DNA from 2 places in the Bacillus shivajii genome. Region 2 is predicted to be linked to the other one. Evidence: riboswitches for the same ligand, from Rfam matches in the RefSeq annotation. Region 2 holds a riboswitch; the other holds the start of a gene.
What was found. A riboswitch is a leader RNA that binds a small molecule or an ion and turns the genes downstream of it on or off. The one in region 2 is predicted to bind cobalamin.

Region 1: it holds a riboswitch for cobalamin, as region 2 does, so the genes downstream of both, LGQ02_RS10655 (ribonucleoside-diphosphate reductase subunit alpha) here and LGQ02_RS08275 (ABC transporter substrate-binding protein) in region 2, are expected to answer to the same signal.

What each region holds. Positions count from the first base shown of each region.
Region 1 covers NZ_CP084703.1:2,153,140-2,168,572, reverse strand. The annotation lists gene LGQ02_RS10685 (DUF4395 domain-containing protein) at 1-330, opposite strand, end outside; gene LGQ02_RS10680 (pyridoxamine 5'-phosphate oxidase family protein) at 480-902, opposite strand; gene LGQ02_RS10675 (DUF3298 and DUF4163 domain-containing protein) at 1,115-1,738, shown strand; gene LGQ02_RS10670 (organic hydroperoxide resistance protein) at 2,004-2,423, opposite strand; gene LGQ02_RS10665 (YflT domain-containing protein) at 2,590-2,934, opposite strand; gene LGQ02_RS10660 (ribonucleotide-diphosphate reductase subunit beta) at 3,059-4,096, opposite strand; gene LGQ02_RS10655 (ribonucleoside-diphosphate reductase subunit alpha) at 4,116-6,371, opposite strand; cobalamin riboswitch at 6,507-6,698, opposite strand; gene LGQ02_RS10650 (GNAT family protein) at 6,920-7,444, shown strand; gene LGQ02_RS10645 (hypothetical protein) at 7,452-7,754, opposite strand; gene LGQ02_RS10640 (GTP-binding protein) at 7,956-9,155, opposite strand; gene LGQ02_RS10635 (gamma-glutamylcyclotransferase family protein) at 9,330-10,214, opposite strand; gene LGQ02_RS10630 (cation diffusion facilitator family transporter) at 10,238-11,152, opposite strand; gene LGQ02_RS10625 (TetR/AcrR family transcriptional regulator) at 11,255-11,836, opposite strand; gene LGQ02_RS10620 (aliphatic sulfonate ABC transporter substrate-binding protein) at 12,165-13,196, opposite strand; gene LGQ02_RS10615 (ABC transporter permease) at 13,215-13,976, opposite strand; gene LGQ02_RS10610 (ABC transporter ATP-binding protein) at 13,960-14,754, opposite strand; gene LGQ02_RS10605 (hypothetical protein) at 15,049-15,433, shown strand, end outside.
Region 2 covers NZ_CP084703.1:1,694,351-1,709,783, reverse strand. The annotation lists gene LGQ02_RS08325 (RecQ family ATP-dependent DNA helicase) at 87-1,619, opposite strand; gene LGQ02_RS08320 (YpbB family protein) at 1,625-2,680, opposite strand; gene LGQ02_RS08315 (ferredoxin) at 2,931-3,179, shown strand; gene LGQ02_RS08310 (Crp/Fnr family transcriptional regulator) at 3,339-3,986, opposite strand; gene LGQ02_RS08305 (FadR/GntR family transcriptional regulator) at 4,051-4,758, opposite strand; gene LGQ02_RS08300 (M14 family metallopeptidase) at 5,041-6,102, opposite strand; gene LGQ02_RS08295 (SurA N-terminal domain-containing protein) at 6,409-7,080, shown strand; gene LGQ02_RS08290 (cob(I)yrinic acid a,c-diamide adenosyltransferase) at 7,169-7,729, opposite strand; gene LGQ02_RS08285 (ABC transporter ATP-binding protein) at 7,701-9,035, opposite strand; gene LGQ02_RS08280 (FecCD family ABC transporter permease) at 9,106-10,170, opposite strand; gene LGQ02_RS08275 (ABC transporter substrate-binding protein) at 10,133-11,080, opposite strand; cobalamin riboswitch at 11,259-11,445, opposite strand; gene LGQ02_RS08270 (MogA/MoaB family molybdenum cofactor biosynthesis protein) at 11,583-12,101, shown strand; gene LGQ02_RS08265 (ATP-binding protein) at 12,494-14,257, opposite strand; gene LGQ02_RS08260 (response regulator transcription factor) at 14,254-14,973, opposite strand.

The sequences.
Region 1 (15,433 bases), 460 kb from region 2:
AACTGTTACCATCGCTACTAATAGCCAAGTCACCCAATGACCTGTTAACAAATAAATAATTATTGCTACTGTGATTATGCTTGCAGCAATTGTTTGGTTAAACCTCGTAAGGACAGCTGATTCGGTATGGTCTGTAGATAAATCTTTCTTTGTGATGGACTTGGCAATGATAAAAGCGACGTTTGCCTTAGGACCAAAAATTAAAGAGGAGTATATGAAAATAGCGGTTAATATGAGTATCCATATGTTTTGAGTAACAATGGATGCTAAAGTGAGAATTACCATCATAATTTGATTCGCTCGCACTAAAGTTATAGGAATCTCCTTCATATAATGACCTCCTTCTAGATGCTTATTCTGTTATTTATTTATATCAAACTTCATTAAAAAGTTCTAATAATACGATGATATTCCGATCCATCTAGTTTGCTTTTCAATTGTACTTTAAAAGGCAACCCAAAGTGGATTGCCTCGATCTTTTACAGCTCTAAAACGTATGGAGAGTTTTCGTCCTCATTCATTAATCGTATGAAGGAGGGGGTAATTTGAAGGACAATATAATTCGGATCATCTGGACCGTTAAACCAATTTTCCATTCGTTTATGCCACAGCTTTTCTTTAGTTTTTTCATCATCGCGAATTTCAGCCTTGCCTTCAACTTCTAAAAACCGATCACCATAACCCTCGCCTTCGTAACCTAACAGTAGATGTACGTAAGGGTTTTCTTCAATATCTTCGACTTTGTGTGTATCTTTTCCAGTTGGCGTATACAACATTAACCCATCATGATAAAACGTCATGTATCTAGAGTGTGGTCGGTCATTTCTAACTGTTGCAAGTGTACCTACTTGATGGTTATCCAATACATTTAAAATCTTCTCTTTCACATCATGTTCGTTCAATTGATTCATCTCCTTTGCATTTTTTAGTATGACTGTTCTAGGAAGGTTCAATGTACGATTCATCACGTTTGAAGTTGTTTTTAACCTTAATTCCTCGCACCCTTGATCATAAAACATGATTTGTCAGTTATAAGCAAAAAGTCACTAGTATTGATTCACCGTCCAAGAATTAGGTGAATAAACTACTTTAAACGAAAAAGGAGCTGTATTAGATGACAACCTTTCAATTACCTGTGCAAATTGAAACGAGAAAATATTCATCTCAAGGAATTGATATTTTATATCCGCAAAAAAAGTATTCACATTACCCAATGATCCAAGAAAAAATAAACCGTAAGATTTATCAAGAAGTCGTCAATTTATACCATACTCAACAACCTTATCAAATAGGGACACAACTAGAGATGATTGGTCGCTATGAAATTAAAACAAATGAACGAGGTATTTTAAGTTTAATTCTTAGCAATTATGCGTACTCACGCCCAATGGCACACGGTATGACATTTGCAACACCCTTAACATTTAATTTAAAAACGGGTGAAAACGTGAAACTATCTGCGTTATTTAAAGATGATACTAATTATACGGAAGTCATATCTAAACTGATAAAAAGACAAATTAAAGAAAGAGATATACCATTAATTGAGGAGTTTGATCGTATTAATCCAGATCAAACGTTTTACTTAGCAGATAAATCGATTGTTATTTTCTTTTCTTTATACGAATATACACCATATTACGTAGGATTTCCGATGTTCCCAATCTCTTTATATCAATTAGAAACGTTAGCTCCAGAAGACGGCATCATCTCTAGATTGACGATTCCTCTCGTGTAATTTCATAAAGGTAATAGAATTGGTTCTGCTGTTCACGATATCGTTTAAGTTTTTATAAGTATATACATTTAAGATTTGTGACCTTACTAGGTTACTTTTTATTAGTTGTTGATTTGTGTCACTGCAGGTGGATGTTTGCACGCCGAGGTACAAGTGCGACATCCATTCAACCTTCATTTCGCTTGTATTCACGGTGTCTCCTTTGCACCTCTAGGCACGACATAAATTTCTCTAACCTCAATTATTTTTTCCGAAAATACCGTCTTTACGTATGCACATTTAACTCAACATCGATATTGCCTCTTGTCGCTTTTGAATAAGGACAAAATTCGTGAGCTTCTTTCACAAGGTGTTCGGCTACATCTTGACTCACACCGCTTATGTGCACATTTAAAATAACGCCAAGTTTAAACCCGCAGTCATCATTATCGTTTAAAAGGCCAACTTCTGCTTCAACCGAAGATTCAATCTCCTTTTTGGCTTCAGATGCCTTTAAGTTCAAGGCACCATCAAAACAAGCCGCGTATCCTCCTGCAAACAATTGCTCGGGATTCGTCTTATCTTCAGGAATGTCATCTCCCTTTGGCATAGCTAGTTCTAAATCAATCACTCCATTATCAGACTTGACCGAACCTTCACGACCACCTTTGGCGATTACCTTTGTTGAAAATACTTTATTATTCATTGCTTCTCACTCCTCGATGATTGTTCATAGTTATAGTATTTATTGACTTAACGTTATTCATGTAACGAAAATCAAAAACGATATTTTTCACTCAATGTGAAGAATTACGTGTCCCAAATGTAAAAAGGAAGCAGAATTGATCTGCTTCCTCCATGACCTTCATTCATTAAATCGCTAACCCATGTGGTGCATCTTTTACAACGACAATCACTTTTCCTTCGTCCAACTTCTCTTCAAGTTCTTGTGCCTTATCTTCTGTAAAGCCAATTTCATCAAACTTCGCTCTTAATTCATCACCTTTTTTACGGAAAACATTTTTCGTCGCTGTTCCAAAGCTTTGCTCGTCCATTCCAATCGTATTTGCATTGGCATTTTGCGCGACACGATTGGTGCGCTCATCATCATGTGACACCACATGAATGTTATTTTCTTCTACACCTTTTGTTTTTAGTGTATCAACGGTTTGAACTACCTCTTCATCATTATAAAATTCTTTGTAAAATGGTTGCATGTTGCAATCCTCCTTCACAAATTTTTAAGGTGATGTATTTGTCATATACCTTGATGAAAAGGATATTAAACGATAAATCTACAAATTGTGACGATCATCCTAGTTCATGCCATCGATGTTATCTTTACAAATCATCAAAGCCATTATCCTCTGATACTTTCGTATATTGTCTTGACTTTTGTTCAAAAAAATCGGTCTTTCCGCTGTTCATATCTTCATACACTTTTATCCACTTTAACGGATTTGATCGATACCCATCAAAAGGTCTTTCCACCCCTAGTTCATTTACTCGTTTATTTGCCATGAATTTAATATAATTCTCTAGTTCATTTATCGGTATTTCAGGAAACCTTTCCCCAATGATATAATTTGCCCACTTCATTTCAAGTTGAGCAGCTTTCTTAAATGTTTCTTGCACAAAACGGTCGACGTCATCACCTTGTAATTCAGGATATTCCCGTCTTAGTTCTTTGAAAATATTTGCAAATAAATAAACGTGTAGTTGTTCGTCACGATTAATATAATTAATCATAGTCGACGTAGAAACCATTTTCTGTTGTCTTGCTAATTGGTAGAAAAAACTAAAGCCAGAGTAAAAATTTAGCCCTTCTAAGATCACATCGTATACGATCGATTCTAAAAATGTTTTTGGTGTTGGATTTTGGATAAATGCTTCATAGCCCTCTACGATAAACTCATTTCTTTCTCTTAACACGTCATCGTGTTTCCAATACTCAAAAATTTCATCTTGCTCGCTTTTTTTCACTAAGCTAGATAATACATAGGAGTAACTTTGGTTATGGACGACCTCTTGAAACGACAATGTCGTCATTAGTGCAGAGAGGCTTGAATCCGTTAAGTACCTGGCAGCATGCATCGAATAATCCGTTTGAATGCTATCTAAAAAAGCGAGTAGTCCAATAATTTTCTTAAACGAATCTTGTTCGTCTGTTGTTAATGTCGCAAACTGCTTCGCATCAGCTGACATATTAATTTCAAATGGTGTCCAGAAATTAGCCAACATATTTTTATATAACGGATATGCCCAAGAAAAGCGGACATCATCCCAATTAAGGACATTCGAACTTCTGCCGTTAATAATTTTTGTTGATGCGTTCGGGGCATTGATATCATATAATTTTCTTTCAGTTAATGTCTCCATTTCCATCCTCCCTTTTTTTTTAGCTAGAGCAACTTTCGCAATCTTCGAGATCACTAGAAGTAGAGCGAACATAGTAAGTCGTTTTTAGACCTTCTTGCCATGCTGTTAAGTGTAAGTTCAATAAATCTTTTGCTTTGATTGTATGTTCAACGTAGAGGTTAAACGATACAGCCTGGTCGATATGCTTTTGTCTAGCTGCATTTTGTTTTATACTCCATAATTGATCGATCAAGTGTGCAGGCTTATAATACCAAGTTGTTTCAGAAGACAAATCTGGTGCAGTTACAGGGATCTTATAATTCTTCTTTTCTTCGGCATACTCTTTATTAAAAATCGGATCGATCGATGCTGTTGACCCTGCAATAATCGATGTGCTCGCATTGGGAGCAACCGCCATTAAATACCCGTTTCTAAGACCTGCCTGTTTAACGTATTCTTTTAACTCCTGCCACCTTGATGTGTCATACCGTTCACCTTGAAAATACGTTCCTTTATGCCAATCAGATCCTTCAAATACAGAGTACGCTCCTTTTTCTTTTGCTAATTTGGCACTCGCTTTAACCGTGTAATATGCAATATCTTCATAAAGCTTGTCTGCATAGCTAATCGCTTCATTTGACTCCCACTTTATTTGTTTCAATGCTAATAAATGGTGCCAACCAAATGTCCCTAAACCAATTCCTCGATATTTTTTGTTTGTTGCTTCGGCTTGATGAACCTCTATTTCATTCACATCAATGACATTATCTAACATTCTTACTTGAATTGTTATAAGCCTCTCTAGTACATCATCCGTCACGGCCCTTGCTAGAGAAATTGAACTCAAATTACAAACGACATAATCTCCAGCTTTTTTACGTGTTGTAATTTCTCCTCCAGTAAACGTTTCTTCAATCACCGTAGTCGGACTCATGTTTTGCATAATTTCCGTACATAAATTTGAAGCATAAATCATCCCTTCGTGTTTGTTAGGATTTTCTCGATTCACAGTATCGCGATAAAACATGTATGGCGTTCCTGTTTCTAGTTGTGAAATCATCATTCGCTTCATGATTTCAATTGCTGGAACACTTTCCTTTGTTAAGTGCTGACAGTTAACGCAAGCCTCATACTTTTCTCTGAAACTACCATATCCCTGTTCTTCATCGTAAAAATCCTCTAAAGAAAACCCCATGACTTCTCTAACCTCGTGAGGATCAAATAAGAACCAATCTTCTCTGTTTTTTACTTTTTCCATAAAAAGATCAGGAAGACAGACACCAGTAAATAAATCATGCGTTCTTTGACGTTCGTCACCGTTATTTAACTTTGCATCCAAAAACGAAAAGATATCTTTATGCCAAACATCAAGATAAACTGCAATCGCTCCTTGTCGTTGCCCTAATTGATCAACACTTACTGCAGTATTGTTAAGTTGCTTCATCCACGGAATTACACCGGAAGAATTACCTTTAAAGCCTTTAATTGTACTGCCTTTCGCTCTTATTTTTCCTAAATATACGCCTAATCCTCCACCATTTTTACTTACAGTAGCTGCATCCGTATTACTATCAAAGATCCCTCTTAAACTGTCATCTACGGTATCTATAAAACAGCTAGATAGTTGTCCGTGTGTTTTTCCTGCGTTCGCCAAAGTCGGTGTCGCAACCGTCATATATAAATTTGAAAGAGCCCAATAAGCTTCTTTGACTAGTTGCAAACGATGTTGTTTATCTTCATTCATCATTAATGTCATCGCAATGATTAAAAATCGTTCTTGCGGAAGTTCAACAATCTTTCCTTCAATACTTTTACACAAATAACGATCAGTTAACGTTTTAACGCCAATATATGTAAATAAGCTATCGCGTTCTTTCTTAATAAACGTTCCGATTGAGCGAACTTCCTCGTCACTGTATGCGTTCAATAGTTTTTCGTCATACAAATGATCTTCAGTTAAAGCTCTTAATAAAGTTGGAAAGTCTTCATATGCATTGATTCCTCGGTTGTTTGACACTTCGTTATATAACTGATTTAGGAAATACCTTGCTCCGATATACGTCCAGTCCGCTTCATCCGCACATTGCATATCTATGGCCGCAAGTATTACCTGGTCTGTTGCCTCTTGCATCATTGTTAAGTCTATCTTTTTTAATCGAAGATACTCGTGAAAATTCCCCCATGATAAGTTTGGATACTGGTTAGTCAAATTCTTTGTAAGCTCTGATATAACAGTTGTTGTTTGAGTCACTGAAAAACACCCTCCCTTAAATGTAAAGCTAAAAACAAATAACATAAAACAATCCTAGAAAAATAAAAAAACTCCTCCATCTTTGGAAGAGTTGTGTAAACGGTAAATACCGCTACCTTAAACATAAACGTAGCGTAAATCTATATTTTACCGTCTCTTGATCTCACCCCCCGAAGATTAGAAACTTCGGAAGACAGGTAGGTCTCCTGACTTATGCTTCTTCCTACTTTGAGCCTTCCCGTATAAATTGCTAACACATTTTTATACAGTGGGTATCTCATTTCGTCCACATTTACAGTTGCGGGGACAGTTCCGGACTTTCACCGGATTCCCTTTTAAGCCGTTTAAGGCACCTGAACTTCCTGATTATTCAATTTCATCATGCAAACAATATATAGCTATTTCAATTATGTAGGCGCTATATATTGTATACACCACATCATACATGTTCTGTTATGTATTTACAACAGGTATTCTATCGATTTTTTTATTATACATTTTACCCGTTTGCATCACAGTTTCTTTTCTAGTAAAATACGATACTTGTGAGTGTTTTTAACGTAAAGAAACAAAATGCTGAAAGGAGAATTCCATTGTTTTTAGCACCTTCCGCATTTGAAAGAAAAGAAGATAAGAAGAAAGAAACATTGATTGCAGAATTTGAAGATCTTGAATTTCAGGTTTTTCGAATGCAAGAAAACATGAAGAAAATCGCAAAGAATTGGAACATTCTTGGTATAGATCAAACGAAAGAAGAAAAATGGGTCATCGTATATGCATCAGATGACGGAAACGTATGTAAAATTATGCTTCACGATTGTGAAACACCGTTTGATGGTTCATGGGACTTTTCCATCCATGCACAATACGATGAGCACCATCAAATTCATATAGACGACATTCGTGGTGATGAAAATCGCGGCTTTGGCTCTATTTGCATGAATTTTTTAAAAGAACATGCCCTTGAGCAAAATATTTCCTGTATTAAGGGCGATATTGTGAAAAGGGATTGGGGTCACATTGATCGGTTAATTCACTTTTATGAAAAACATCATTTTCACGTTTCAATCGAGCAAGAAAAGCAACACGGCATGATTTATTGGCAACCATCTGCTTAAACCACTTTTATGTGCCATAGTCTTGATTTGCTTTTTCATTGTTTTTATTTTTATTAAAGACAACTTCATAAATGATTTTACTGGCAAACACAACGATTGCTGAAACTGAAAATACAGCTCCGCTAATAAGCGTCACTAAACTGAACCAACGTTCTGTAAAAAGGCTAATGATTATGTACCCAATTCCGATGAAAAAAAAGATCCCCGGTATCCAATTCGTAGAAAAATGTTTACCTAGTGATCGCTTTACGTATAATGTAAGTAAAATTTGGACCGATGTAATGATAAACATAAGATTGAATATAAACATTTGCACGCCCACCTTTCTTCAACAGTATGAACGTACAATTTAATCGTTAAACCTAAAAAGAGTGCCAATAAATTTTGACACTCTTTTTTCATTTACAAAATGTATGAACTTTTATCTCTATTCCTTAGTGTAGTTAAATTTATATTGTTTTAAAGGGGGTGTCTTTTCCTTACAGGTTCGCCAATCGGCTAGTTTTCTTTATTATTCCGCTGGTACTTTTTCAACTTCCCAAGGGAATGGATCCTTCATTAAGCCCCAATCAGATTCATATTCATCGTCTGTTAATAGACATTTGTCTAGCTGTTCGATAATCTTTTCCTTATTTAAACCTTCACCTATAAATACTAGCTCTGTTTTACGATCGCCATGGGTTTCATCCCATTCTTTAACCATATCCGGATTTTCATTTAAAAACTCTTCCTGTTTTTCAGCGGACATTGAGCCAACCCAATAAGAAACGGGTTCTAGAGAAATTGATGGTCCAGCTTGTGATAATAATAGAGCTAAATCATTACGTGTTGCACACCATACGATCCCTTTTGCTCGGATTACCTCTTCTGGAAAGTCATCTCCCCATTCTCGAAATCGCTCGGAATGAAAAGGTCGCTCCCTACGATAAACAAATGAGGTGATGCCGTACTCTTCCGTTTCCGGTGTATGTTCTTCTGCCTCAAGTTCTTTTAACCAACCAGCAGACATACTCGCTTTTTCAAAATCAAACAAATTCGTATTTAAAATGTCTGATGGGTTGACTTCACCACCCGATGTTTTGATTAGCTTAGCATCTGGTTGTAACTTTCTTAATACACGCTCCAGCTTTTCGATCTCTTTTTCTTCAAGCATGTCGCATTTATTTAAAATCAAAACATCACAAAACTCCACTTGATCAATTAATAAATCAGAGATTTCTCGAATGTCATCATCACCAGCAGCTTGCTTTCTGTCTAATAATGTTTCTCCAGAAGAAAAATCGTGCCAAAAGCGATTACCATCAACGACTGTAACCATCGTGTCAAGTCGGCAAAATTCAGTTAAATCAATCCCTAACTCTTCATCAATATAGGAGAATGTCTGAGCAACAGGAACTGGTTCTGATATACCTGTCGATTCAATAACGATATAATCAATGTCTCCTTTTTTTGCTAAACGTTCTACTTCAACGAGTAAATCTTCTCGCAATGTACAGCATATACAGCCATTTGACATTTCAACGAGCTTTTCTTCTGTTCGTTTAAATCCACCTTGATCGATTAAATCAGCATCAATGTTTATTTCACTCATGTCGTTTACAATAACAGCTACTTTTAGTCCTTCACGGTTTTGAAGGATATGATTAAGTAATGTTGTTTTTCCTGCCCCTAAGTATCCACTTAGCACAGTAACTGGGATCTTTTTATTCATGTTATGTAAGCCTCCTATTTATCCGGTGCAAATCGTAATAATTACTATTTACAGCTTTAATCATACATAACCGCTTCTTTTTTGTAAAGAGAGTAAAACATATTTAATCGTAATAATTTCGTTTTGAGACGATAAAAGAGCTGTTCGCTCTTGAACAGCTCCCTTACATACAACTTATATTTGCTTTAATAATTGATCAACGTCTACACCGAGATCTGACATTTGTTTTTTCATTTTTTCAAAGTATTCATCGGAAACTCGGCCTTGTGCTCCTCTTAAAATTTCTAGTGCATAGTGATCTGGCGGCCTCGTATCTTCTTGTTTATCTACAACCGTAAACGATAATACATCTTTTAATTGCTTTTCACCGACTTGGAGATCGACGAAGATAGGTCGGTACAGTCCTGCATAAACTCCTTCTCTACGATACAAATACTCCAAAGCTTCGAATGGAAGGTGGTAGACAATGCCTTCTACATAATCTTCCTCCTCATTTATATCAGCACGACTTCCATCCGGACGTTCAATACTGTAAGAAAGTTCATACCCATCAAGCTTCCCTACACCAGTGACCTCTTCAAATAAATGCGCCACCCCACCAGTTTCAAAACGTTCCGTATCCATACAAGAACCGAAAGCAAAATATTCAAAGTATGCTGGTTCATTTTTTTCAAACAAATAACGTTTCCAGTCGCCGCATTCAATCTCAGTAAACGAATGATGGTTCTTTTCATTCATATAATAAACAATGGCCTCGTATTCTCCCATATCAGTAAAAACGGTTTGTTTACACCGTTCATATAAATTTCCATCTCGCAATTCATCATAACCTTCAAGAACATCTAACGTCTGAAGAATCGAATGATCGATCTCGTAAAGCTCACCATATACCATCCCGTCTGTATCTAATAGTAAAGCAGGATATCCTGCCCCTGTGTCTACTAACTGCCCTTGGACCCTTGTTTGTTCTGAAACAAGCTTTGCACCTTGCAAGCAATTATGATTCCTGCAATGTTTTCGAAGTGTCCCATAAACGAAAACGTATTGCCTCTCCCCCATTGTTGATCCTCCCCTTTACGAGCTTATAGCGCCCACTTTCGATTTGTTGTAAAACTAACTACTAACATCGGGTCTCTATGAATTCTTCTCAAATCATTCATCAGATCTTCTCGAATTACATCTTGACTTTTGACATGGCATGCTTTTGACTGCTCGTTTACGATAAAATCAATATCAATATACATACCACTTCCAGCTTTCGTTACTTTAATGATAGAATCTTTGATTTTGTATTTTCTTTCACTATTTTTTACAATCATCTGTACTTCTCGTAAAACCTCTGTAGGTGGCGCCATACCGATCATTTCTCTGATACTTTGAATGATATGAAAGAGTGGCACCTTTAGAAACAGAATAGATGCGATAAGCACCATAAATGGATCAATATACGGCACGATAAATGAATACTGAGTATCAGTAAGAAATACGGCTGTCAAAAAACCAATAAACACACCTAGACTTAAATATCCATCCATTAACCATTGATTCATCTCTGCCTTTACAAAACCGTTCATTTGTTTTTTATTCTTTATTTTAATATAGAAAACAAATAGAAAACAACTTAATGTTGAGAATATTGAATAAATAATCGCGGAATTTAATGCAACTATTCGACCGCCATTTACGATATCCATTACCGCAAGAGCCCCTGCTACCATAACAATTAACGCAATCATGACATATTTAATTAAGATGACAAAAGGCTCAATCATCACCTTACCATACGGAAATTTCTTTTGGTCTTTTTTCCGTATATATTTCGCGGCTGAAAATGTCATAAAAGAAAGTATGACACTAAAGACTGAATAAATCCCATCAAATAAGATCATTTGTGAATTAGCGATTATTCCCCATATTAAGCCAATGATTGAAAAGATCACCGCTCCTATTACAGATAGAAGAAGGAATTTATCATCGTTTGTATGGTTTTTTTTCATATTTATCCCCCTTAGTGACTGACTATCAGTCATTTTTATTAGAATAGAAAAACCTAGATTTTACTCTTCTCGAGTTAAAATGTAGGTCTGTCATTCTCAGTCTTACCTTGTAATTGTTCTCGTTAAAAATTGATATACATTCTCTTTTAATTGTTTGATCGAACGTTCGTCATGTTCGGAGTTCGAGAAAAAATAAGTTTCCGCCGTATTTTCAATGGTATTTATCATCATTTTTACTTGAGAAGTGATCGGAATAGTACTCGAAACTGCATGATTTTCAATCGATTGCTTAAAGCGTTCTTCTACCCAATCATAATACGGTTTATAAATTTCTTCCCAACGTTTAAAGGAATGATAAAACGCAATGCCTGAATAACAGAAAATAATAACCTCTTTATACTTTGCTGTAATGTCAAATGTTACGTCAATGACTATTTTTAACGTATCATAAAAGTCAGAGCTTGACTCGTCCAGTTGTTGTATTTCATCCATTTGCTCATTAAAAATTCGTTCAGCAATGGCGGGGATGATTTCACTTTTTGACGAAAAATAGAGATAAAATGTCCCTTGCGCAACACCAGCTCTTTTAACAATTTGAGATACCGCAGCTTTTTCAAAGCCTTGTTCGGTCATTACTTCGATCGCTGCATCAAGTATTAAGTCATATTTACCTTCCTTTTTCATGGTAAGATCACCTTTTCTGATTACTTTATTTGAGTAGATAATTAATTGATTGAGTGACTGACTATCAGTCATTTTGGCATAGTAAATTTAAAATGTCAACTTTTACTGTTTACTTGGATGTTACCTGATAAACTTTTTGCCGTTATTCTTCTTTTCTATGTTTTTGACCTTAGTTTTACTCGTTTACTTGTGAGTCTCTTATTTGTTCACCACTTCCATGATTTGTTCATCACTTTCCTTAATTTCTTCAGACATTTCTTATGCGCGTTCCCTTTTATCTTTGAAAAACAGAAAAGCTAGGGGCTTCCCCCCTAGCTTCCAACCATTCTTATTCAGTTTCAGCGATAACCTTGTCGAGAATAGACGTATCGACAAAGCCGTCTAGATCGGGCTCATTATCCATAAATTGTAGTTCATAAGAAGCGGTTGCCCATGCTTGTAGTGCATCTGGGTGTGTTTCTGTTGTAACAGCCATACGTTGCCATGCTTTTTCTAATACGTGTTCTGGAAGTCGAGTTTGTGTTAAACCGTAAATAAGGTCATTTACAGTCTCTAACGTATCTGCTTCATTGTTTTGTGCAAACTCAACAGAACGTTGGTGTGCTCTTAGTGCTTGCTCAACAATATCAGGATTATCTTCTAAATACTCTCCTGTTGTAACGAACACAACACTTGCTAACTCTTTGCCAAGGAATACGTCATTCCACTCTGTAACGACATGTGCGTTATGCTCTTCAACAAGCAGTGTTCCCCAAGGTTCTGGAGCAGGTGCTGCATCAATTTGTCCTTGCTCGAACATCGCAACCATACTTGCAGGGTTTATTCGAGATTGGTGTTCAACAGTACCACCAAGACGGTTTGATTCTAGACCAAGCTCTTTTAACATAATTTCAAGTTGAACGTTATGAGTACATCCGTTCCCTGGTGTGCAAAATGACTTTCCATCAAAGTCTTCTAAACTATGAATCCCTGAATCTTCACGGGCAACGATTAATGTTGCTCCGTTTGCCGCAGCACCAAGAACGACGACATCTCCTCCTGATAAGAAATAGTTAATCGCTGGCCCTGGACCGACATAACCCATATCAATAACACCTGTATCTAATGCATCGATAAAGTCATTACCATTTGGAAAGTTTAAAAAATCAATATCGTGATTTTCAATTTCTTCTGCAAAATAACCTTTTTCTTTACCAATAATTCCTGCAGCATGGTCTAGGTTAGGGAAATATCCGACGTTCACTTCACCTTGTGAAGCGCCAGCGCCTGTATCTCCGCCTCCATTCGTATCTCCTTCACCACATGCTGCAGCAATTATCATTGTTCCTGCTAGCATAAGAGTACCTAAAAGTTTTTTCATCTGCTCTCCTCCTCGTATTTAAGCTGATTTGGCTAATCCCCAGCGTGATAACACGCGCTTTTCAATTTTGCTGAAAATAAAGTATTCGACGATTAAGCCAATCACTGAAATGATAATCATAATCGCAACGACGAGATCCATATTAAAGAAGTCTCGTGCATCCATGAGTGTACGTCCTAGTCCACCGCGGCCAATAAGTTCAGCGGCCATTAATGCACGCCAACCAAATGCCCAAGCAAGTCGTGCACCAGTTAATGCTGACGGTATGGATGCTGGAATCATCACTTTCCAAATTAATTCGGTTCTTTTGTAACCCATTGTTCTGGCTGCGCGTATTAAGATCGGCTGGACATTCTTAATCCCCATTCTCATATTTAACGTCATTGCCCACGTACCACCTAAAATGACAACGAAATAAATCGCTGCTGGGCCACCCTGGAACATAACGAGTGCAAGTGGTAACCAAACGATACTAGGTACAGATTGTAAGGCAATAACGAGTGAGCCTAACGTTTCATCAGCAATTTTTGAAACACCTAATAAAACTCCGAGAAACCCACCAATAAGGACTGCTAATGTAAAACCAATTGCGATTCGCTGTAAACTTTCTGTTAACGCAACTGCTAAAATTCCTGTATCGAATAACCCGATATATAATTGCTCTACTGCACCAAATGGTGATGGAAATAAAGTCGTTTCTTGCGAATAAAACCTATATACGACCTCCCATATCCCCACTAGTCCTATAAAGAAGATGACCCTTCTAAGAATTGATGCCATCACCGATTTCCTCCCTCATCACTTTCTCGATTTCGCCGCCAAGTATGGACATGATTTCTTCTTCAAGAGCGATAAATTCTGGTGAAGAAGGAACACGCGGTCTTGGTAGGTCAACAGGGAAGATTTTTCGAATGCCACCGGGACGAGTCCCCATTAAAACAATTCGGTCTGATAGCATAATTGACTCGCGAATGTTATGTGTAACAAAAACAATTGTTTTTTTCGTTTCTTCCCAAATAAACTGTACTTCTTTGTGTAGCATCGTTCTTGTTTGTTCATCAAGCGCCCCGAACGGTTCATCCATTAATAATACTTCTGGGTCCATCGCTAACGCTCGTGCGATTGCAACCCTTTGTTTCATTCCACCAGATAATTCGTGAGGATATGAATGCATGAACTTACTTAAATGAACGAGTTTCAAATATTTTTTTGCATGCTCAATAGCTTCTTGCTTTTTCATTTTTTTACGTAATGCAAACGTCACGTTTTCCAATACGTTTAACCATGGCATTAATGCTGCTTCTTGGAAAACGACACCTCTATCTGCTCCAGGACCTATTACCTTTTTTCCTCCTACAGTTACTTCACCATTCGTTGCGTCATCTAATCCTGCAACAATATTTAACAATGTAGATTTTCCACATCCTGAAGGGCCTAATAGTGAGACAAACTCTCCAGATGAAACGGATAGTGATATATCTTCAAAAACTGTAAAAGTATGTTTTTTCTCTTTATTAGGGAACGTTTTTTCTACTTGTTGAATTTTTACGTTTTCCACGATATTCCCTCCCTATCCCCTTATATTCACGATAATTCATATCACTCTTATCGGAATTGATATAAATAGTATATGATGGTTTATTTAGGAGTGTCAATATATCTTTCATGTTTTTACGATGTAGCAAGTTTTTTATCATGTTTTTAACAAGTTTTGTAAATTAGACTTTTAAAATTTGCTAACTGTCACAAACTATATAAAAATATATGTAAAAATACGTTTACCTTCTCTTTTAATTCAGTTAATATATATCTTTGTGAACAAATATACAGCATAAGGAGTTTGAACATTTAAATGACTGACCAACTTGCTAATTTACAATTTTTAAATCAGTTTTGGATCATTTTGTTATTCCTCATTCCGATGGTTCTCATTTCAAGAACTGTCGTTGCAGGAACCCGTTATTCACCCATATTAATTATCGTAATTTTTGGGTTATCAATGGGTTATGTTTTAGAAGTAAGTGGTGTGGCTTCTCCAGGTTTACCTGAGTTTCCATTCGTAGACCTTATCGCAGCTACTACGATTATTGCATTAACGGTCTCCTTCTTCGTAGGTGGACAAGAACTACGAAAAATTTTAGGAAACAAAAAACTCGAAGTAGATGACGTTGTCGTACCATCAGATGAAGAAACCATTCTCGGTACTTCAAGAACACAGCTTGTCTTTATTATTCGCG
Region 2 (15,433 bases):
TTAGTTGACAAATAATACGTACATTTAATGAAAAAGTTATAATATTATTCGTTTCATTACGCATAAAACGTAATTATGAAATTGATTCAAGGTGTTAAAAATATATTTTCAAGTTCTTTTTCCCATATAGAATAATGGAAATCTTGCTTTTCTATTGGTACGTACACGTCACGATCGATGTTTTCATCATTTATAAGCTCTTTTTTTGTATTACAGTTCGAGCAACAAATCTTTTGCTCGGAAGTGCTTTCCCCAAAATAATGCAACAAATACTGCCTGAGACAGCCATCAGTGTTAGTGAAACGTTCATATTGCGCAAGCCGTTCTAGCTTCTCACTTGATCTTTTAGCAAACCTTTCGTTTAAATCAGATAGAACTTCAGTTGTTAAATTGTCAGTGTTAATCATATTGTCCTTCACAATTGATTCCTGTTCTAAATAATATTGTATCATTCGCCATAGCGTATCATCGATTTGAAAGACTTCTTTGATTTCTTCAACATTGACATACTCTCGATCAGCTAATAAGCTGCCATACCCTTTATAGAACCACGTGTTTAGTTCATTTTCAGTAGGAAATTCACGTTCAATAAAACTAATCGGCAAAAAACGGTCCTCGATCGACAAAATAGATACAGCTGTACTGTTTTGTCCCCCTCTTCCTGCACGGCCAATTTCTTGTACATATTGTTCAATCGAAGATGGCATGTACATGTGAATAACCGAACAGACATTGCTTTTATTAATTCCCATACCAAATGCGTTCGTCGCCACAATCCAATCTAATTCATCATTTAAAAACTGTCTTTGAACGAGTAGTCGATCTTCTTTCGTTAAACCTGCGTGATAATAAGCTATTTTTCTCCCATATGAATCCTTAAGTATGTTATTCATTCTTTCTGCTTCATTTCTCGTCCCTACATAGATGATCCCTGGTTTCTTTAAGACATTCACCCAATTCATTAACTTGTTATCTTTTTCTTTTACATTTTCTCCATGGTCCATAATTATGCTAATCTCAGGTCTGTTCACTGAATGTCGATGAATAGCAGGGTTGTTCATTCCTAAATGCTCAATAATATCTACTGCGACCTTTTTAGTGGCAGTTGCCGTTAAAGCAACACATTGCGGGCTGTTAAGCTTTTTTATGACTTCTCTTAGACGTAAATAGTCTGTTCTAAATTCATGCCCCCATTGTGAGATACAGTGTGCTTCATCAATTGCAATGAGACTTATCTTATACCTTGATAAAACTTGAAGGACATATTCATTTGATAACATTTCTGGTGAAATAAAAACTAATGCATCATCTTGTAAGTTATGTAATGTTTCTTTGCGTTCTGCAAAGGATAAAAGGCTGTTTAGTTGAACAACTCTTTTATCTCCAGATGCTCTTAATTGATGAACTTGATCTTCCATCAATGATAGTAATGGCGACACAACTACAGTCATCCCACTTAACAACAACGAAGGAAGTTGGTAACATAACGTTTTCCCTGTTCCTGTTGGTAAAATTCCTAAAACATCTTTTCCACGAAGAATTTCTTTAATTACTGCTTGTTGCCCTTTGCGAAATGACTTATAACCAAACTTTTTATAAAGAATCTCTTCAAGGTTCATTTTGTTCATTCCTTTTCTGCAACAGTGAGGGCTAAGCGAAGTTGAAAATAGGAGTATTGATTTCCAAAATATTCTTTTAACACCCTTAGCTTTTTTGTCTTTAATTTTTCCGCAGCATCATTAATTTGTTCGACTTGTTCGATCTTAATATATGTGTTCACCGGAAAATCAACATCATAAATAGCCAGTTCGATGATATGGTCTTCAATCGTACTTCTTTTTAAATGTCTTATCTTAGCTACTTCATCTATCGAATGTGACATAAGTAAATGATTCGTTATACTCGCAGTCTCCGTTATACTATTTAAACGCTGAGTTTTGGGCAATAATAATTTTAAGGCAGGGGATCGTTGTTCATTGGATTGGACCATTTGTATGATTTTGTGAATAACTCCGAAGAAGGTTAGTTTCGTATGTAATGAATCACCTTTAAAATGGTTAGACAACTGAGTAAATGTCTGGCCAGTTTTGTCCGTAGAAGTTAGACGTTGTACAAACAACCAAGCTTCAAGGTCGGAAACGTTTTTTAAAATTGACCGTAACTCTTTTAAAAGCTGCTCACTATAATCTTTTGGTGATCGTACTTCATTTAACAAGATCGACTTTACATGTAATTGCGTATCTTTGTTATAACTTACAGGTATAAACCGATTGTTTCCTTTTATAAAAAAAGCACATGTTTGTACCATTAAGGAGAGCCTGTCCCAATATTGGACGGCATAGTCATTCCATTCATATTTTGCTCCGTTGTAATCATCGGGTAATTTATATGTTTGACCGTATTCGTTAAGCTTTTTCTTACCATTGTCTGTAAGCCTTGCGTGGTTTGGCTTGTCAAAGTGAAACCAGCCATGTTTCTCGCCTTTAATAATCATTTCGTCAAAAGAAGCTTTTTCAATTAATTTCAAGGTTCCAACATAAGGTGAACAACGAAAAAGGTGGGCATCTTGTATTGTCTGAAAAGATTTTTTACCACTTAATAAATAGTACACTCCAGTAAGTGAGCGTTCACTTCCAATCCGGTCAATTACTTTCAAGCATAGCCATTGCATCATACTCATAAGGTTTCCCCTTTACTGCCAAGTTCTTATCTATATTATAAAAAGGTTTGAACGTGGAATCTAGTTTTATTTAAAAACACAAAGGGATAACTTTTCAACCATATTTTTATTGAAAAGTTATAAAGGAACATTTACAATAAAAGTAGTAAGAACTTTCTTCACAATAAAAATGAGTTCTTTACTGAGCCCTTTATGCATAAATAGAGAGAAGTAAAGGGAATCTATATTTATTATTGGGAGGTTATTTGTTATGGCAAAGTACACAATCGTAGACAAAGACACTTGTATTGCATGTGGCGCGTGTGGAGCTGCAGCACCAGACATTTATGATTATGATGATGATGGTATCGCGTGGGTAATTTTAGACGATAACCAAGGTACAGCAGAAGTTCCAGAAGAATTATATGAAGACATGGAAGATGCTCTTGATGGTTGTCCTACTGACTCCATTAAAATCGCTGATGAGCCATTTGATGGAGACGCACTTAAGTTTGAATAATATTCAAAACTCAGCTTAGCGCTAAGTACTTAATTACCGTTATACTATCGGTCATAAATATTATAAATTTTGATAGTATAAAACATTTAAACCACCGATGTTCTCGGTGGTTTTTCCTTTTTCCTCTAATTACAACTTGGAAAGGATTAACGTATGAACCTAAATCTCCATCATGTCTATATGAAGAATAATTCTATCTTTCTTTATTTCTACATACTCTTCCTTTTCCCATTTCTTCAATTGACGGCTTACTGTTTCCCTAGTCGCACCAATAATGTTCCCGATCTCTTGGTGAGTTAAACGTACTGTGTTGCCTTGCGTTTCTTGTAAATGAGCCATGGCCCCTTTCAACCTTGATTCAACATTTAAAGAAAGAATTTCATTTAATTTCTTTTGTAAATAATGAATCTTTTCGTTCATGACCTTTATGATCTTAATCGATAACTCGGGTTGATCTAGGATTAATTGTTCAAATGCACGCACAGGAATACAAAGCACTGTCACATCTTTCTTTGCAGTTGCAGTGCCAGGGTATGGTGCATTATCGAAAAAACCTGTATGAGGAAACATTTCTCCTTCTCCTAATACATTAATTAAACTTTCTTCACCCGTTTCCGTTAATTTACTGATTAGAATGGTTCCTTTACCAAGCAAATATATGTATTTTCTTGTTTCTCCTTCTAAAAACAACACTTCTTTATCTTTTAACTCTTTCTCGTGACAAAGGTCCATTAATTGTTCAATCTCACTTTGTGTGAAGCCTTCAAAAACCGTTGTTTCAGAAAGGTGCTTTTCCCATTGTCGCAAACTTTTCGCCCTCCTATAATTACGTATGAAAAGCCAGACCATAATGGAGTCTGGCTTTTGACCATTAAGTTTCTATAAATAATTCGTTTTCAACCCCAATAATATGTTCTAACATTTTCTCAGAAGCTAATGAAGAATTCTGCGCTTTAATTGCCATATATATCGCGAAATGTTCTTCATATAATTGGTCCATTTTTGTAGCATTGGAATAGATGAAGAGTTGACGAGCTTCCATCATTGACTCTTTCATTGTCCCTGAAATGGTAGCCATCAGTTTATAAAGCATGTCATTTTTTGTTGCCTTTACAACTGCCATATGAAAATCGATATCGTTTTTTTCTCCGTATTCTCCATGACCATTTGTTTTCTTCATTTCACTTAAAATATTCTCAAGTTGTTTCAAGTCCTCTTCACTGCGGTTTTTAGCGGCTAATGATGCTGCTCCAGATTCATTAAGCTTTCGAATCTCAAAGAGTTGCCTTAGATCATCTTTTTGGAGAACAGCTGGAATCATATCAGAGGTTAAATCAAAGTTCGTTTTTTTTACAAACGTTCCTTCACCTTGTCGTATTTCAATTAATCCCATGGCTTTTAACGCGCTTAGAGCTTCACGAATTGCAGAACGGCCTACATCAAAGTCCTCTGCTAGTTGTTGAACAGAAGAAAGGCGGTCACCTGGTTTATACTTTCCGCTTTTAATCATTTCAGTTAAACTTTCTGCGACGATTTCGTATATTTTTTTCGTTCGGACTTGCTTGATCACATCCGCCACTCCTTTGACCTCGACAAGTACGTATCAGCTACTCACATGCCTTTTCATTGCATCAACTTGTTACGCATTTTCATTGTATTATATATTTAGATTGTACCTTTTAATGATCCAAGTTTCAATTTAATCTTGGATCTTCTAATAAGAGGCATGCGCCACAGAAGATGGATAGGCCCAGTGGGGGGATAAACGACATTACACTATTAATAGAGAAGTTGCGTTCTATTTGTTTCTCCAAGACTATCAACAAAACTACAAAGTAAAAGTATAAGAAATTAAACCATTTTATAATAGTAAACCTTCTATTGCTAAGAGGGTGTTGTTAGACCAAATTTCTCCATAAGCATGAAATGGCAATGGATTTGTTCCTACACCGACTTCAATTGTAAATCCAGGTCGTCCTGTTTCTTGAATAAACCAATCTTTGTAGCCAGCATCACTATCAGCTGTACGAACTGGAAGGTATGAACTTTTTAATGAAAGGCGATGTGCCATTGTTTTACTAACTTCAGGTTCTAATTCTCGATAACCCCAATAGATCAGTTGACCTTGGGAATGAAAGGTTAATACATGTGTGAAGTCATGTTGTTTTGTTAATCGATAAATCGTTTTTGCTTCTGGTTCTGTTAACGGTTTTATCCCACTATAATGACGTGGCCAAGCCTGGCTTGGGCTTTCATCAGCTTCGATCTTCCATCCAGCAGGCCATTGGTGATTTAAGTCCACTCCTCGAATATTTGCAGACCAATGATCGAACGTATTACTTCCTTTATTTATTTCCTTAACCACCCCGTAATAAGGGTGAGCCTGATAATTTCCTTGCTGGACAAGTAATATACCATCAGGATTAACCATTGGAACAATATATAAAGTAATCTTTTCAAATAATTCTTTTACATTTAGGTGTTTATATTTTTTATTGAAAACAAGGGCTTCAATTATGTCATCCGCCCATTCTGTTAAAAACTTACTCGTCATCCATTCATTCGAATGCCATCCTCCTGAGTAGAATATTTCGTTTGCACCTGTTCCAATCTTCACCATTTGAAGTGGAAATTTCATCACACTATAGCCGATATTTTCGCAAACGACGCTGTTATGATTATATTTTTTCCATTTATTCATATACTTCTCTACATCAAGCGGCGAAAACTCTTTTAGGCATTCCCCACGTTTTTCTTTTATTTCCTCTAGCTTATTCGATGTTGGAATATAAAGCGTGTTACCTGGTTGTATATAACTTCTTTCATCAAAAAGTTGAGGGTTCAAATTTAAAAGTTCACGAACTCGTATATTGTGTTGATAGGCAAGGCGATGTAATGTGTCTCCAACTTTAACGTTATACATGTCCAAGCTTTAATCACACCTTTCATTTTTATCTACTATATGAAAAATGATCATCAAACATGTTTTTAGCTATGATAAATATGAAAATTCTCTCGAAAATCATATAGTTCATAATAGTTATTATGTTGTCCTATAAATTAGTGTAAAACATGTATGACATTGACATTTCGTTTTGTTCTCGCGCATTCGTCCATAATTTTTTACAATTACAAAATTGAAATTTAATCTTCTTCTATGTTAAAGTGGTAAGTAATGTTATAAAATTTACATCTTAACATTGGTATATAAGAAAGGTGGATGTTTTGAATGAAACATATCAAGCGGAATTTTCTGCTTGCGATCTCATTGATGACTGTCTTAGCATTAGCTGCATGTGGTGATGGTGAAGACAACGGTGAAGCAAGCAACGGGAGTGCTGATGGAGAAGCAGCAGCAACAGTTAACGGCGAAGATGTTCCAATGAGCGAAATCGACCATCAACTAAATCAACTTCAAGATTTATATGCTCAACAAGGGTTAGACTTTGAAGATGAAGAAAATCAAGAATTACTTAACCAAATGCGCCATGGGATTTTAGAAGAGTTAATTACTCAAAAAATCTTGCTACAAGAAGCTGAAAACCATGACATCGAAGCATCTGAAGAAGAAGTAGACCTTGAGTTCGAACAAATTAAAGGTAGTTTCTCAGAAGAAGAATTTGAACAAGCATTAGAAATGCAAAATTACACAGAAGAGTCTTTAAGAGCTGAAATTCGTGAAATGATGAAAGTACAAGAGCTTCTCTCTTTAGATCATTTAGACGAAACAGAAATTGAAGTTTCTGAAGATGAAATGAGAGATTACTACGACCAATTAGCAATGCAAAATGAAGAGCTCGGTGAATTTGAAGAAGTTCAAGATCAAATCGAAACACAACTTAAACAGTCTAAATATCTTGAAAAATTACGCGAATCAGCAGAAATTGAAATCCACATTTAAGGTTAAAAGCTGACTCTTGATGGATATATACTAAAAAACACGCACAGATGTGCGTGTTTTTATTTTCACCTTACTCTAGTTACTGTTTTTACGAGAAGACATCTTTTCCTCTCTCATATAAAACATCCTTCGTCCCCAAACGATAGTTAATAACTCTCGCTGCAGCAAAAAAATAGTCAGATAATCGATTTACATATTTTACTGCTACTGGAGGCAGTGTCTCATCTTCATCAATTTTTAAAAGGGTCCTTTCAGCTCTTCTAGTTACAGTACGACAAACATGAAGGTGTGCTGCTGCCTGTTGTCCACCTGGTAAAATGAATTTTGTAATATCAGGAGACTCTTGACAATAATGATCAATTTTCTCTTCAAGGTCATTCACATATTCTTCTTTTGTTGCCCAATCTACTTTGCCTGTTACATTTGCCAAATCTCCGCCTAAATCGAATAATTCATGTTGAATTTTTAGTAAATCATTTTTTACATCTTGTAAATCTTTGCGATCGGCGATTTCAGCTACTGCCACACCAATAAAGCTGTTTAATTCATCTATAGACCCATATGCTTCTACTCTTTCATGAGTTTTCTTCACTCGTTTTCCAATAAGCTGTGTTTCCCCTTTATCCCCTTTTTTCGTATAGATCTTCACGCACATTCCCCTTTCTTTCGTTCATATTACAGGTTGCTTTAATTAAGAGATTCTTCACATTCATTAGTAATTCCTCTTCATTGTTATTATCTTTTTTCTTTTGTTGACTAGAAACGATTAAAATGTCTGGCTCTATTTCGCTCTCACCTTGACTTCTTGACAATATTTTTGTAAAGCTCATCAATAAGCGAAAGAATACATAATCCTCAATATACGTGTCTAAAAAAGCAGCTACCATTTGCACACGCTTCTCTTCATCATATAAAACAACCATTTGCGTATCATTATGAAAAGAGATGTCACTATGAAGCGTTTGTTTATCATTATTTGGATAATAGGTATAATAGCCATTTTTCATATTCTTAATATTCAATTCGGTTTTTCTTTTATAAATGGAAAAAACTTTTTTCCACGTCATTCCAGATAAACGTTTATTCGTTGATAAAATTTTCGTATATGTTGAAGACTCGACTCGAATAAGATGATCTTCTTCAATCATTTGATAAATGCTATTTATCGATGGTTGATGATACGATTTGGGTTGAAATGTAATTAATGGCTTCGGAACTGTCGGATGGTCTTGTTTTTTCAATTCGATCCCGTACACTTCTGATAAAACTTCTTCATCTAAAACATGATTCGGGTCATTGACCGTTCTTTCTTCCCCGTCTTTTAAAAGTAAAATTTCATCACAAATCAAACTGGCCATATTTAAATCATGAAGAACTGCTATTACCGTTAACCCCTTCTTTTCAGCTAAATCTTTTATTGAATTCATTAACTCAATTTGATATGAAATGTCTAGATGGTTCGTAGGTTCATCGAGCAGTAAAATCGATGATTCTTGCACTAATGCTCTAGCAAGAAACACTCGTTGTTGTTCACCACCGCTTAAAGAAGGAAGTGGTGTATTCATGTCGCTTTTTAACCCTACTAATTCAATCATCTCTTCTACTTTTTTATTGTCATCTACATCATAGAAATGGAAAATCCCTTTCTTATGAGGGTATCGTCCCATTGCTACAACATCTTTTACAGAATAAGAAAAAGAACTCTCTGGCTGCTGTGGTAATAAGGTCATCTTCCTAGCTAATTCCTTACGCGAGTAATCACTGAGACTCTTCCCATCAATGTCGATCTCACCTTGATGTCTTTCTAGTACACCTGTGATTAACTTTAACAATGTTGTCTTCCCGCAACCATTAGGCCCTAAAATACCAAAAAATTGACCCTTGTTAACTTGAAAAGAGAGATCTTTAATGATTGGCTGGTTGTAACCTCCTGTTAAATTTTGAACCGTTAACATAACGAGTCTCCCTCCGTGACTTCGGGTTTCCCTATGGATTTAGCCGAAGTTCCTTACTTCTAGTGTATTTTTATCTCTGATTCCTTTTTTTATTTAATAAAAGAATACCAAAGACAGGCGCACCTATAATTGCAGTAATAACACCGATTGGTAGTTCAGCTGGTGCTATGACCGTTCTAGCAATAATATCTGTTAATATAAGAAATGAACCTCCAAAAATCGCAGAAAGCGGTAGCAAATGCTTATGATCTGCACCAAACAACAGCCGTACTAGATGTGGTATAACAAGGCCGACAAATCCAATTGTCCCTGATACAGCTACAGCAGATCCTGTTAATAATGAAGCCGCTAAGAGTAAAACAACTTTTTTTCTTTCTACATTAATTCCTAGATGGTGTGCGGATTGTTCACCAAATACAAAAGCATTTAACTCACGCCAGTGAACCATTAAGAGAATAAGTCCAAGTACAAAAAAAGGAAAAATGATATACACATAAGACCAACCACGCATACTTACTGAGCCTAATAACCAATGGATGATTTGTCGAAGCTCATCCCCACTTAATGCGATTAATAATGATAAGAGAGCACCTAAAAATGAGCTAAAGATAATTCCAGTTAAAATAATCGTCTCTACCGCTAATGTGTCTTGAACAGACCTTGCAAATAACAAAACTAACATTAATGTTATGAAACCTGCAATGATCGCTATTACTGGTAATGTTAAAGCTCCTAACAGTGGTAGTGATAATCCAAAATATAAAACAGATACAGCACCGAGAGCAGCCCCCGAAGAGGCACCGAGTGTATAAGGATCAGCAAGTGGGTTTCTTAAAAGGCCTTGAAAAGTAACTCCGGCTAGTGCTAGTGATGCTCCAACCAAAAACGCTAATAGAACTCTAGGTAGCCTTATTTGCAAGACAATATGTGTATTCATTGGAGTTTCTGCCTCTAAGACTCCTCCTAAAGGCAGAATACTTTTTATACTTACCCAAACATCGTAAAACGTAATTGTTGCACTTCCACTCAAAATGCCACCAATAAGGACCAAACATAAAAAGACAAGTGAAAAAACGTATGCGAATATAACTCTTGAATTATTGTTCATATACGTCTGGGTAAATAAGTGACGCAAGTTGTTCGACCCCTTCGATTAACCTCGGTCCTTGACGAGAAATGATATTACTATCAATATCCAAAATTCTTTCATTTTTTACCGCTTCGACCTCTTGCCAAGCAGACCTTTCAAGAATTTCCTCTTTACTATTTTCCATATAATAACCATATGTAGTGACAATCACATCTGGATTAAGCAACACTGCATCTTCTTCTGTATATTGAACCCAACCGTTTTCTTCTACGACATTTTCAGCCCCAATTATCGTCAATATTTCATCAAAAAATGTCCCTTGTCCTGTCGTATAAATTTCAGGCGCAGGTGAAATTTCAACCCAGACACGCTTTACATCATCTTCATTAATTGTTTCTGCTTTCGTTTTAACCGTATCTAGCCTATCCTGCATGTCTGCTACTACTTCTTGCGCGATATCGTGTTGTCCAATTACTTTACCAACATTTTCAATCGTCTCATAAACACCTTGAAAATCATTGGCATCATTTGCAACATAAACAACAATCCCGGCTTCTTCCATTCGGCTTACAGCTTCAAGATCATTAATGGCAGAAGCTAAAACAACATCCGGCTGTAGCGATAATACTTTTTCAATATCAATCGTCATATCACCAACAGTAGGTAAGTCAGTCACTTCAGGTGGGTAATCATCATTTCCTGTTACTGCAATTAACTGATCCCATCCGTCAATTCCATAAATAATTTCTGTATTACTTGGAATAATTGAAATGACTTTTTCTGGCTTTTCATCGATGACGACTAGCTCTCCTCTCGCATCTTCAATTTCAATAGGAAAACTCGTATCTTCTACATCGTTGGTTAATTGCTCATCTTCATTCAAATCCTCTGTTTGACAAGCTGTAAAAATAAGAATACATAATAAGAAACTCAATGGATAAACGTACTTTTTCATCTTTTTTCCCTCTCTTTTATTCATTAATTTCGTAAATCATTTCATAGAACACTTACCAATTGCTATTTACCTCTTAATATAAAGAAAACGCCCCCAATACCTTGGGGGCGCGAGAATCAAGTTAAAAGATACACAAAAACAGAAAAATGTACCTAATAACTGCTTCACCTTTTCCTCGAAGGTATTTCCAATTAAGGCAGGTCTCCTGACTTACGCATGACGATGCCCTCTTCCTTCCCATCAATTAAGACAGTGGCAAATAGAGACATCTAGCGCTTACAGTGGCGGGACCGTGCCGGAATTTCACCGACTTCCCTTTTAACATATCATTCTCAAATGATATGACCTTAATGTAGCAGATAGCTAAACAATATAAATGATTTACATATTCATTATACACAAAAATGGGTATTTGCAACACCATTTTTCTTTTTTCTACAAACCAACAAATATTTGTGAAAGCGCTCAAAGGGTTGTAATATATTATAAAGGAGGCGATCAAATGAGTGTACATGAACATAAGTCAGAAGCTCCAAAGAGTGTTGCGTGCAACGTTTTAACTGTTTCAGATACACGTACGAAAGAAACCGATAAAAGTGGATTATTAATGAAGCAATTTCTTGAAGATGGAGGGCATCAAGTCGTAAATCACACAATCGTAAAAGATGATTACATAGCCATTCAAGAAAAAATTCGTGAGGCAGATCTTGACGAAAATGTACAAGCGATTTTAATTAACGGTGGAACAGGAATTACGTTTAGAGATACAACGTTTGAAGCTACTTCAGCGATGTTAGATAAAGAATTACCTGGATTTGGTGAACTGTTTCGTTATTTAAGTTATGAAAAAGATATTGGATCAGCGGCGATGCTCACAAGAGCAATTGCAGGGGTAAGAGGTACAACAGCTGTCTTTTCAACACCTGGGTCATCTGGAGCTGTGAAATTAGCAATGAAAGAACTAATTATTCCAGAGTTAGCTCATGTCATCCGAGAAATTTATAAGGATATAAGAAAGTAGCAAGCGCCTATGCACACGAGTGACAAGCACTGGAGGCCCGGCAAGAAGAAGTCGCTCTATCAAGACTTCAATTGACGGGGCGAAGTGACCTCGAGCGAAGCTACGGCATTGAGTTTGCTTCCTTGCAGCTTTGCGACGAGTAAAACGAAGTGACGCAGGAGTCAAGTAGGCGCGTAGCTGTCTCTTCCTCTTCTAGCTTCACTTCGAAGCTTGATCCGTCGAGACAACTCGTAGCTTATTCGTGAGGTAGCGCTCGTCGCTGAGCTAGACATCTACCTAGAGCTGAAATGTAATACTTTCTTACTTTTTCAAATAAACAAAGGGGCATTGCCAATTGTGGCAAGCCCCTTTGTTCCTTATGAAACAAGATTATTCTTACTCATCCGTCATAATTATTCAGACTCATGCGGTATGAACACAGAAAATGTCGTACCTTCGTTCACTTTGCTGTGAGCTGACACCTTTCCGTTATGCGCTTCGACAATATTTTTCACTATTGCTAAACCAAGCCCAGTTCCCGATCTCCCTCTTGTTCTCGCTTTATCAGCTTTATAGAAACGTTCGAATACAAATGGTAGATCTTCTTCTGGAATGCCAGAACCGGTATCTTCGACATCAAATTTAATGCCATTATGATAAGGATCAAGCCTTAATGTAACTTTACCACCTTCAGGGGTATGACGAATTGCATTATCAATTAAATTCGTCAACACTTGTTCTAACCGGTCAGAATCTGCAGTGATTGGCTTTTCAATATCTTTAAGTTCTCCAGATAGCTCTATTCGATGTTCTTTAGCAACACCTTGGAACTTTCGTAAAATACGTTGACCAAATTCATTGATTTGTATTTCTTCTGTATTTAATGTAATATGACCTGCTTCCATTCTCGCAAGGTCAAGCAGTTCATTAACTAATCTTCCCATTCGTAACGATTCTTCATAAATAATTTGTGCGAGTTCGATTTTCTCTTCTTCTGAAGCTGCAATACCGTCAATAATTGCTTCACTATATCCTTGAAGCATAGAGATTGGGGTTCTTAATTCATGTGAGACATTTGCAATGAAATCTTTACGTAATTTATCATGCAATCTCTCTTCAGTCATATCTCTTAAAACAGCTACTGCCCCTCGAACATCAATTCGGCCATATAGTGGAGTCATTAGAACAACCCAACTTCGACCTTGAATATCAACTTCTGTCATTTGCTCTTTTTCTTCCTCTACAACCTTTTCGAACAAGTTTTGTAACTCCTCCGGCAAATGTCCAGATTCTTCAACTTCGTATCCTTGTTCATAAAGCCATGCACTAATAAATTCGTTAGCTGGTGGGTTTGTTACCATTACTGAACCACCACGATCTAAAGTAATAACGCCATCAGCCATTGAACTCAAAATACGAGAAAGTTGTTCTTTTTCTTGATTTAATGCTGTTAAGTTCGTATTTAAAGCTCTTGCCATGCGGTTAAAAGCAATCCCTAATAATCCAATTTCATCATTTGTTAAGATTGGCACTTTCGTATTAAAATTTCCTTTTGCGACTTCTAATGATGCTTTTCGCATCTTTCTTAAAGGAGCTGTAATTCTTGTTGTTAGAAAGAAAGCAAAGATTGTCGTTAATACAATCGCGATTCCCGCTGCTAAAAAGATAATATGTTTCGTTCGATTTGTCGCTTGTTCTACTTCATTAAGTGATTGATAAACAAAAATTGCACCCTCATTACCAACAGCAAATGTAACAGGTTCTCCTACGATTAATACATCTTCTGACATCGAGTAATTTCCTTGGGCCACAACCGATTCATTTTCAACGAAAACACGCGAAAGATCTCGATCTTCGAAAAAGACCGAGATTGGTAAGTCGTGGTCAGTTACGTCAGTTGTATTCCAATACTGTTCATCTTCCGTAATAATCACAGCTGTTGTCGAATAAGTTTCTGCAATATTTTCACTCATTGTTTTCGCTGCCTCAGTGGAATCGGCGTTTTCTAATAAAGATCCAATTAAAGTGGCATGATTTTTCAACTGGTCTTCTGCCTGAACGGTATGAAAATACTGGAAATATTGTAAAAGTAATATCATTAATACAGTTAGTACAACTGTTACTAGTAAGAGAATTGTAAGCCACAACTTACCGACCACACTACGCCATAACATCATTTTTCTTTCGCTACCTCAAATTTATAACCGACTCCCCATACGGTTGAAATCATATTCGCGGCCTCTGGTGAAACTTTACTTAACTTTTCTCTCAGTCGTTTTATATGTGTATCGACAGTTCTCAGATCTCCAAAGAACTCATAATTCCAAACATCTTTTAACAATTGCTCTCTTGAAAATACTTTGTCCGGAGCTTGAGCTAAGTAATGTAACAATTCATACTCTTTTGGTGTTAAATTAATAAATTGCTCATCCGCTGTAACACGGTGTGCATCATTGTCAATTGTTAAATGTGGGAACACTAAAACATCTTTCGTTGTTGTCTCTGTTTGTAAGAACTTTGTAGAAGACGAACGACGTAATAACGCTTTTACTCTTAGTACGACTTCTCTTGGGCTAAAAGGCTTTACGATATAGTCGTCAGTACCTGCCTCAAACCCTTGTACTCGGTTTGCTTCTTCCCCTTTAGCAGTAAGCATAATAACGGGTGTAGCTTTTTGCTTTCTCAATTCTTCACAAACTTCAATACCATCCATTCCTGGCATCATCAAATCTAATAAAATAAGATCATAGTCATTTTCAAGAGCTAGCTTTAATGCGATTTCCCCATTTTCAGCATCATCTACTTCATACTCTTCTCTTTCTAAATACATTTTTAAAAGGCGACGAATTCGATCTTCATCATCGACTACTAAAATTTTTGCGTCATTTGACATGTCATTTCCCCCTCAACTATTTTCACTATTAATCTTATCAATTATATTCATTTAATATTATTATTGTATCATGAATAATAAAATGATTGGTATATGAACCAATTTTATAATTCCTCTTATTAAAAATGATTAGAGTCTCAGAATTTATTTATCTTGATTTTTTAATTTGTACACTTTTGAATCAATTTCATATTTAAAAATAAGATGGGAAATTCCGAATGATGAGCGTGAACTTCACTTCAGACGGAAGCTTTCCCGAGGGCTTGCCTTCAGCTAACTTAGGCTCGACAACTCTTCGCCTAAGTGGATCTTCAGCTCGTTGTTCCTGCGATTACTCGTCACAGATAAACAGTGCTCCTGCGCCACTACGCTTGCTCGTCGCAGGTAAAGAGTGCTCCTGCGGTTACTCGTCGCAGATAAACAGTGTTCCTGCGGTTACTCGTCGCAGCTCGAAGCAGTT